2 regions of the Pantoea brenneri genome follow, and region 1 is predicted to be linked to the other one. Evidence: predicted binding sites of a transcription regulator. Region 1 holds the regulator's gene; the other holds the start of a gene.
What was found. Region 1 encodes CRP, which controls carbon source genes, mostly activating them, when cyclic AMP is high. Its sites were predicted from a motif close to ATGTGANNNNNNTCACAT; they were not measured.
Positions count from the first base shown of each region.

Region 2: a site for CRP is predicted at 2,578-2,595, ahead of mlc (sugar metabolism global transcriptional regulator Mlc). Genes of this name have one in related genera too.

Region 1 covers NZ_JBCGBG010000005.1:19,377-24,285, reverse strand. Annotated here, with positions in the region: gene argD (bifunctional acetylornithine/succinyldiaminopimelate transaminase) at 1-229, shown strand, start outside; gene AABB92_RS17515 (YccS/YhfK family putative transporter) at 231-2,306, opposite strand; gene crp (cAMP-activated global transcriptional regulator CRP) at 2,364-2,996, opposite strand; gene AABB92_RS17505 (OsmC family protein) at 3,299-3,703, shown strand; gene AABB92_RS17500 (phosphoribulokinase) at 4,288-4,909, opposite strand, start outside.
Region 2 covers NZ_JBCGBG010000001.1:1,109,767-1,114,675, reverse strand. Annotated here, with positions in the region: gene AABB92_RS05150 (nucleobase:cation symporter-2 family protein) at 1-276, opposite strand, end outside; gene bioD (dethiobiotin synthase) at 458-1,156, opposite strand; gene mlc (sugar metabolism global transcriptional regulator Mlc) at 1,271-2,488, opposite strand; gene AABB92_RS05135 (LysR family transcriptional regulator) at 2,619-3,512, opposite strand; gene AABB92_RS05130 (MFS transporter) at 3,608-4,861, shown strand.

The DNA.
Region 1 (4,909 bases):
GTTCAGTGATATTCGCGGCAAAGGCCTGCTGATTGGCGCGGCGCTGAAGCCTCAGCATGCCGGCAAGGCGCGCGATATCCTCAATGCGGCAGCCGCTGAAGGGGTAATGGTGCTGGTGGCCGGCACGGACGTGATGCGTTTTGCACCTTCGCTGATCATCGAACCCGCCGACATCGAAGAGGGTATGCGCCGCTTCGCCACCGCCGTCGGCAAGGTGATTACCGGCTGATTTAGTTTTTGCGTAACCGTCTGCTCAGCCAGCGGCCATGTTGCGGTCGCTGGCTCCACGCCAGAGATGAAATGGTGTGCATCACGCTCAGATGATCCAGAATGCGGCGTACATGCTGTTCCACCACCGTGACCGGCCCTTCATTAATGTTTTCCAGCTCATCCAGCAGGTTAACCTGCGAACTGGCACCATCATATTCCAGTCGCTGCTGACAACGTTGCAGCGCAATTTCGCAGGACTGCAGATAACGCTCAGCTAACGTGGCGGTCAGCATGGTGTGTTCACGCGCCAGAATCGTCATTGCATTGATGTGCTCAACAATAAACTGGCTGTGGGTGACCCACAGACGCATATCCTTGAGGTACTGAGCGTTAAAAGCCGGTTCCTGCATCGCCTGGTTCAGGGAGTTAAACAGCGCATTGTGAGCCTGATTGACCCGTACCCGCTGATACGCCAGTTTCTCCGGTGACTGTTCCGCCCCCAGCAGCAGCCGTAGCGCATCCTGATAGGTTTCCAGCGCGTCATGGGCGTTTTGCCGCAATAAGCCACTCTGCCACTGCGGCCACAGCCACAACATTCCGCCAAAGGCGATCAGGCAACCCATCAGCGTATCCATCAGGCGCGGCAGCAGGAACTGCGCCCCATTCAGCGACAGCAACTGCAGCGAGTAAACCGCCGTCACCGTAAAGCCGATCATCGACCAGCCGTAAAACTGGCGGGTAAACCGGTAGCTGATAAAGGTGATCACCAGCATGATCAGCAGCACCAGCGACTCCGGCACCGCCAGGCGTAAGGTGGCAGCCGCAATCACCAGGCCGGCAAAGGTGCCCAGTGCCCGGTGCTGGATGCGAACGCGGGTGGCGCTGTAGCCGTTCTGGCTGACGAACATAATGGTCATCAGAATCCAGTACGGTTTAGGGATGTTGAAAAACAGCGCCAGTGCGCTGCCCAGCATCAGCATCACCGCAAAGCGCCCGGCAGTGCGCAGTGCCGACGAACGCCAGGACAGATAGCTGCGCAGCGCCGGCAGAAGCGGCAGACGGCGCTGACGATCGGCCATCAGGTCACGTTGATAGAGCGGTTTTTGGGTGCGCAGCACCCGCGCAATCCGATTGAAGTGGTAGAGACAGAAATTTCCCACCGGATTGTCAGGATGCTGGCGGGCGATTTTTTCCAGCGCGCTGAGCTGCTTCTCCATGCCAAAACGATCCGGCAACTGGTGATAGAGAATGTTATCCGCCAGCACCCGTAAGCGGGCCGAAATAGTCTGGGCGTTCCAGCGGATCACCGCTTCGGCATAGCTCTGCTCCACCAGTTTCTGCACCTCTTCCGGCTGATGCAGGCTGACCGAGATGTGCTCCTGCAGGTCCAGCGCCACCTGAAAGGCGCGGGTCAGCCGCTTATGGCTGTGATCCCGGCTGGCGGAAAGCATGTGCATCTGCTGGTAACAGGTGGTGATCATATCGACCACTTTTTGCTGACGCGCCAGCAGCGGCGGCAGGGCCTTTTCCGGATCGGTCAGCTGAGTCAGCAGGGTATATTTGGCGTCGCAATAGTTGGCCAGCTCACGGTAGATCAGGCTCAGGCTTTCACGCATCGGCTGCTCTTTCCACAGCCAGAACCAGAACCAGTTAAACAGCCCATACCATAGCGTGCCGCCGATATAGAGCAGCGGCGGCACATAGATCGGCATACGGCCAATCAGGCTCAGCGTGAAGATGGCGGCGATCAGGGTGCCGGGCAGCAGACGGCCGTGCAGCGGGCTGATTTCGCCGGTGACCCCCAGCAGCAACGGCAAGGCGAACAGAATCAGCGGCAGCGGAATGGCGTGCTGCGTCAGCCACTGAATCAGAAAGCTGCCGAGCGCAAACAGGCTGCCGCCGACAATCAGGCGTTTGAAGAAGCGTTTATGCGGGGTATCCAGACCGGCGATATTGCAACAGGCGGGAACTAACGAGAACAGCAGACCTTTTTGCAGGTCGCCAGCCAGCCAGCCCAGCGCCACTGGCAGACAGAGCACCAGGGTTTGCCGCAAGGCGTAATTGACTTCAGGATGGTAAATAATTCGACGCCACATCGGCCCAACACAAACAATAACGGCGCGATGTTGCCATCACGCCGTGGGTGACAGGAATTAGCGGGTGCCGTAAACGACGATGGTTTTGCCGTGTGCAGAGATCAGGTTCTGATCTTCCAGCATCTTCAAAATACGGCCCACGGTTTCACGTGAACAACCAACGATTTGGCCAATTTCCTGACGAGTAATTTTAATTTGCATGCCGTCGGGATGCGTCATGGCGTCTGGCTGCTTCGCCAGGTTAAGCAGAGTCTGAGCAATGCGTCCGGTCACATCGAGGAAAGCGAGATTACCCACTTTTTCCGACGTAACCTGCAGGCGACGCGCCATCTGCGACGACAGTCGCATCAGGATATCCGGGTTAACCTGGATCAGCTGACGGAATTTCTTGTAAGAAATCTCCGCCACTTCGCACGCGGTTTTGGCACGTACCCAGGCGCTGCGCTCCTGACCTTCTTCGAACAGGCCAAGCTCGCCAATGAAATCGCCCTGATTCAGGTAAGAAAGAATCATCTCTTTGCCTTCTTCATCTTTGATCAGAACCGCAACGGAACCTTTCACGATGTAGTAAAGCGTTTCAGCTTTTTCACCTTGGTGAATCAGCGTACTTTTGGATGGATACTTGTGAATATGGCAATGGGACAGGAACCATTCGAGTGTAGGGTCTGTTTGCGGTTTGCCGAGAACCATTCGCTATTATCCTCTGTTGTAATCGTGCCCAAAATACAGGGGGCAGTTTCCCTGTCAGGCGATGAAAGCTTCAAGCGTTTCCCTTACAGGAAATTATTCGGGCTGCATTCGGCGCAGTGCGCATCATTCTTCCCGGCTTCGCCATCGGGTGACGAAAAATATTTTCAGCACTGTTTGTAGCACAGCTTTTGCCGACTGTCTTCTGTTGTCTCGCTTCAGCTAACGGCGGATTTCTCTGGATTGCTGTTTACCAGGCGAAAGCGTACTCTGACGGCAAAACCGCATATTCTGGAGCGAAAATCATGCAGGCAAGAGTGAAATGGGTAGAAGGGCTGACATTCCTCGGTGAGTCGTCATCCGGACATCAGGTATTAATGGATGGCAATTCGGGTGATAAAGCGCCCAGCCCAATGGAGATGGTGCTGATGGCGGCGGGCGGATGCAGCGCCATCGACGTCGTTTCAATTCTGCAAAAAGGTCGCAACGATGTGGCTGATTGTGAAGTAAAACTGACCTCAGAACGTCGTGAAGAGGCGCCGCGAATCTTTACGCACATCAACCTGCACTTTATCGTGAGCGGCAAAGCGCTACAGGATAAGGCGGTCTCACGCGCGGTGGATCTTTCTGCTGAAAAATATTGCTCGGTCGCCATCATGCTGGGTAAAGGGGTTACCATCACCCACAGCTATGAAGTGATCGAACTGTAGTAGCCGCAAGGGTCATTGCAGACCTGCTAACTTCACTTCCAGTATCTGATGCAGGTTGCTTTAAGTCTGTGCCTGGGCAGGGAATCCGTTTTGATACTGTGCCTGCGCAGGGAACCGGGTCAGATCGGAAAGTCGTTTAAGCCAATCCCTGGCCGCTCGGCCCGCGCGATTACGCACCTCATCCCTGAGGCGCGCCCGTAGCCGGGCCAACGCTTTGCGTTGTTCAAAAACGCTCCCGGCGTTTTTATCCGGGCGGCGGGACGCTTTCCTCTTCTGACCCGGTTCCCAGCGTGTTGAACTTATCTATTGCTGCCAGATTCTTTCTGCCCAGGGGTTGTCTGTAGCGACCTTCCTGAAACCGGATGCGGTTGTCGAACGTGAAGCGAAGGGAGCATATGCCTGTAGCAAAGCATCGCGGGCCAGGGATGGCCCGTGCTGAGCCTGCCAGGGATAGCGGTTTTGCGTCTTTGCGAAAGGTGTATGCTCCCTGAAGCCTGCCCAGGGATAAGTCTTTAGCCGCAGGAAAGCCAGTTTTACTCTCTTTGTTAAAGACATCTGCTCTCAGAGCGGTTTTTGCTGGCCTCTTATTCTATCCGCTTGCCTTCCACCAGCCGCTTCACCAGCGGACCCATGATCAGCTCCATCGCCAGCCCCATTTTTCCGCCCGGTACCACCAGCGTATTGATATGCGAGATGAACGATCCCTGCAGCATCGCCAGCAGATAAGGGAAGTCGATATCGTCCAGCGCCTGGAAATGGATCACCACGAAGCTCTCATCCAATGACGGAATAGCGCGGGCGGCAAACGGATTTGAGGTATCGACCGTCGGCACTCGCTGGAAGTTAAGATGGGTGCGCGAGAACTGCGGCGTAATGAAGTTGATGTAATCCTCCATTGAGCGCACCACCGAATCCATTACCGCTTCACGCGAATGGCCGCGTTCGCTGGTGTCACGCACCAGCTTCTGAATCCACTCGAGGTTAACAATTGGCACCACGCCCACCAGCAGGTCGACATGCTCCGCTACGTTATGCTGGGCGGTCACCACGCCACCGTGCAGTCCTTCGTAAAACAAAATATCGGTGTTTTGCGGCAGCGGCTGCCACGGCGTAAAGGTGCCCGGCACCTGATTCCACGGTACCGCTTCGTCATAGGTGTGCAGGTATTTACGCGACTGGCCCTGGCCGTTGAGCCCATACTGCCTG
Region 2 (4,909 bases), on a different contig from region 1:
GGCGAAGCTGGTTCCCTGCAGGCAGATCATCCCGGCTCCGACGCCGAAAAAGCGCCGGGCCTGTAAAAACGTGCCAAGGCCCGAGACCAACAGTGACATGCTGATCAGGTAGGGAATATAGGCCTGTAGCCCCAATACCGAACCGATAATCAGCGGCGGAGTGATGATGCCAACCACGCTGGCCAGCAGATGCTGCAGGGCGGCGAAAAACGCCGGGACGGGACCAATACGGGCATCCAGCCCATATAACAAACCTTGCTCGTGTGATTGCGACATGACGGTGCTCCGGCAACAGTGATTAGCCGGATTAATGCATTTTTTGCGCCATTACCTCAACGTCACCTCGCCTCTCAGGCCAGGTGACTGAAAAATCGGGATAAAATTTCCTGATGTGGCCGGTGGCGAACCTGCAACTTTACGCTCACCACCGGGGAAGATGACTTGTTTTGTTTCATGATCAGGCGATCTTTGCACTCACATGATGCAGACTGGGCCGATCCAGCAGTGAGATATCGATGTAGGCGGTCAGATCGCGTTGTTCGGCACGCGGCAGGTAGGGTAGTTCACCCAGCAGCGGTGCCGGGATTTTTTCACGCAGCACTTCGATGATATCGCTGTATTGCGCCAGGCCCGGATTGATGCGGTTGGCAACCCATCCAACCAGCGGCAATCCATCCTGTCGGATAGCTTCAGCCGTGAGCAACGCATGGCTGATACAGCCAGACTGAATCCCCACTACCAGCACTACCGGTAACTGCTGCTCAATCACCCAGCCAGAGAGTGGACGCGCATCATTCATCAGGCTGCGCCAGCCGCCGGTGCCCTCCACTACCACCCGATCTGCCTGCTCCGTCAGGCTATTCAGCCCCTGCGTCAGTAATTCGTAGTGGATCACCTGACCGCTATGGGTAGCGATCTCCTGTTCCTCAAACAGCAGTGGATTGATGGCCTGATACGGCAGCGCAACAGAAGAGGCACTTTGCAGCACCTGCGCATCTTTATTGCGCAGGCCGTCAGCGGTTTTTACTGCGCAGCGCGCCACGGGTTTGTATCCGACTGCGCTGAGGTTTGCTTTGATAAAACTTTGTAGCAGCGCACGCGATACCACGGTTTTACCGACTGCGGTGTCGGTGCCGGTAACAAATAGTCTCTTCACTCTACTTCTCCTCTCAAACCGGTTACGGCTAATCGGCGATTAACCCTACTAATAATCCGCATTTTAAGGAATGGAAGATGAGAACAGATTGCGTTAGCGCAAGATTAGTCAGGCTTAACCTTGCAATAGCTTCACTAACAGGTAACCGCTATAGAGTGCATCTTTGATCAGCGCCGCGCCGCCCAGCGTTCCCGGCTCGTTAAACGCAGTGGGTGCCAGCTGAATACTGGCACTGTAAGCGGGCAGCGACTGTTGCAGAATGGTGTTGCTGACCGCCGGAAACAGCACGTCTGCCGCGGCATTGAGCGGTGAACCGATAAGAATATGTTGCGGATTAAAGATATTCACCATCATCGCCAGGATGCGGCCCACATGATGACCAACGCTGGCAATGGTGTCGCGCGCCAGTCGATCGCCGGACTGCGCCGCCGCACAGAGTGATGCCAGCGTCAGCGGCTGATTGTGCAGCAGGCTGTCAGGCTGGGTCGGCAGACGCTGAGCGGCCAGCGCCAGCAGACTGCCGATGCTGGCCACCGTCTCGAGGCAGCCGTGGTTGCCGCAATAGCACTGCTGGCCGTAGGGATCGATCTGGGTATGGCCGATTTCCACCAGCGCCCGGCCGCGTTTATGCAGCAGTTGCCCGCCGCTGATCACGCCAGCCCCGACCGTTTCATCAATCACAATCTGAATCACATCTTCTGCGCCGCGTGAGGCACCAAACAGCGATTCTGCCAGCGTCCAGGCGGAAATATCATGCTGAACAAATACCGGTACCCCGGTGCGGGCCGCCAGCGCATCGCCGAGCGGCATGTCGCGTACCTGATATCCGGGCAAACGGTGCACCACGCCAGAAGCGGCATTAATCAATCCTGGCAGGGTCACGGCGATGGCGGTCAGGCGTTCCAGCTGCTGCTGGTGACGAATAAAGAAGGCGTCAACCTGGTCGATTAGCGCGGTCAGCAGCGGCTGAGCCGATTCATCCGGCAGCGGCAGGCTATCCTCCACCAGTTCCCGGCTGCTAAGGTCGCGCAGGGTAAAGGTCATGGCGCCACGGTGCAGGCGAATCGCCAGATAGTGCCAGGCGTCAGTGTCGAGGATCAGCCCAATCGCCGGACGGCCGCGGCTGCCTGGCTCCTGAAACTCCGTCTCCTGCACCAGATGGGCATCCAGCATTTCACGCACGATTTTAGTGATGCTGGCTGGCGCGAGCTGGGCGCGTCGGGAAAGTTCGATACGCGAAATAGGACCGAATTGATCAATTAATCGATAAACGACGCCTGCATTGGTTTGCTTAATTTGGTCAATATGGCCAGGTTGACTGTCCAGATTCACAACCCTGCTCCCGGTTATTTTCGCGCTTCTAAATAAACATGCGTCATGGTGAGGCAGATCAGGCGGCAGCGTCAAATATTTGATTAGAAATGTGATTTATCGCACACATTGTCGTCGGGACCGGCCAGAGTTACGCCTTTTTTTGCTGCAGTAACGTCATCATATGGCGCATCTGCTCATTTATTTCGCGCTCTGCGGACCAGACTAACCACAGTTCAGAAATAGCATCACTTTCTGCCAGCGGCAGCCAGATGACATCAGCCAGCTGCGCCCGGCGAAATGAGGCGGGCAAAATTGACACGCCCAGCCCGGTCGCCACCAGACCGAGAATGGTCATCGCCTCACCCACTTCCTGGGTGATGTAGGGCTTAATCTGGTAGCGGTGAAGCAGCGCCAGGATGTCGCTGTAGAGTGCGGTCCCGACCTGCGGATCGAAAAACACAAACGGCTCAGCCGCCAGCGCACTGACCGAAATCCTGTCTGCCGTGGCCAGCGGATGCGCCCAGTGCACCACCGCATACAGCGGTTCACTCAACAGCAGCTGGTGGCGCAAATCTGCCGGCAGCGGCGTGTTGCGCATCACGCCGAGATCGAGCCGCCCGTCATGCAGCGGGGCCAGCTGCTGGCGGGTGTTGATCTCCTGCATCTGAATATGCACCTGCGGCCAGCGCTGGCGAAACTGGTACAGCGCATCGGACACCACCACGGTAAACGGCGCTGAGGAGGTAAAGCCAATACGCAGCTCTCCCTCTTCGCCACGATGCAGCCGCGCCGCCCGGTCAGCCGCCTGTTCCACCTGCAACAGAATGGCGCGCGCATCCTGCAGTAACTGCTGACCGGCGGCCGTGAGCTGCACGCTGCGGTTGGTACGATTAAACAGCCGGGCACCGGTTTCAGTCTCAAGCTGAATAATCTGTTGACTGAGCGGCGGCTGAGAAATATTCAGCCGCAGCGCCGCCCGGCCAAAATGCAATTCTTCGGCGACCGCAATGAAATAGCGCAGATGGCGCAGCTCGATATTCATATCTTTAACGTCTTATTTGAGATTATTAATATATTAGACATCATAATCAGCCTTTTCTAAGCTGACGACAGGTTTTTAATCACTAAGGAAAGATTGTGGGTCGCACTACTCAGGCAGGAACCGTTGCGGATGACGCAGGATGCAGATCGCCAGAATCGCTGGCTGCATCGGGCTGGATTACCCGCGGAACGCCGCAGTTTATGCGCGTCACGCTGGCCCTGTTTTCAGCCGGTCTCGCCACCTTTGCCCTGCTCTACTGTGTCCAGCCAATATTGCCGGTGCTGTCGCAGCAGTTTGGCGTGTCGCCCGCGACCAGCAGCCTGTCGCTCTCCATCTCCACCGGACTGATGGCGCTGGGCCTGCTGGTGACCGGCCCGCTGTCTGATGCGGTCGGACGCAAGTCTGTAATGGTCACCGCGCTGATGCTGGCCGCCCTCTGTACCCTGATCTCCGCCACCATGACCAGCTGGCACGGCATTCTGATCATGCGCGCATTGATGGGCCTGGCGCTGAGCGGGGTCGCCGCAGTCGGCATGACCTATCTGAGTGAAGAGATGGACCCGCGCGTGGTGGCGTTCTCAATGGGGCTGTACATCAGCGGTAATTCCATCGGCGGCATGAGTGGCCGCCTGCTGAGCGGGGTGCTGACCGACTTTTTCTCATGGCGGGTGGCGATTGCGGTTATCGGCTGCTTTTCCCTGGCTTCAGCGGTGATGTTCTGGAAAATCCTGCCGGCGTCGCGCCATTTCCGCGCCACCTCTCTGCGCCCCCGTAACTTGCTGATTAATTTTCGTCTGCACTGGCGCGATGAAGGGCTGCCGTGGCTGTTTGCAGAAGGCTTTCTGCTGATGGGAGCCTTTGTCACGTTGTTTAACTACATCGGCTACCGTTTACTGGATGCGCCCTGGCATCTCAGCCAGGCAGTGGTGGGTCTGCTGTCGGTGGTCTACCTCACCGGCTCATGGAGTTCGCCGAAAGCGGGTGCGTTAACCAGCCGGCTGGGACGGGGGCCGGTGATGCTCGGCGCTACCGCGATTATGCTGGCTGGCCTGTTGTTCACTGCCTTTAATTCGCTGTGGCTGATTTTGCCCGGCATGATGCTGTTCACCGCCGGTTTTTTTGCCGCCCATGCGGTTGCCAGCAGCTGGATTGGCCCACGAGCCCGCCGTGCGCGCGGTCAGGCTTCTTCACTCTATCTGTTCAGCTATTACGTCGGGTCCAGCGTGGCCGGGACGCTGGGCGGGGTGTTCTGGCATAACTATGGCTGGATGGGTATCACGCTGTTTATCAGCGCCCTGCTGCTGCTGGCTCTGCTGGTGGCCTGGCGGTTGCAGTGTAAAAAGCTTTGATCCCCTGTTCCCTCTGAATTGCTGGCCCGGCCACTGCGTCGGGCGATT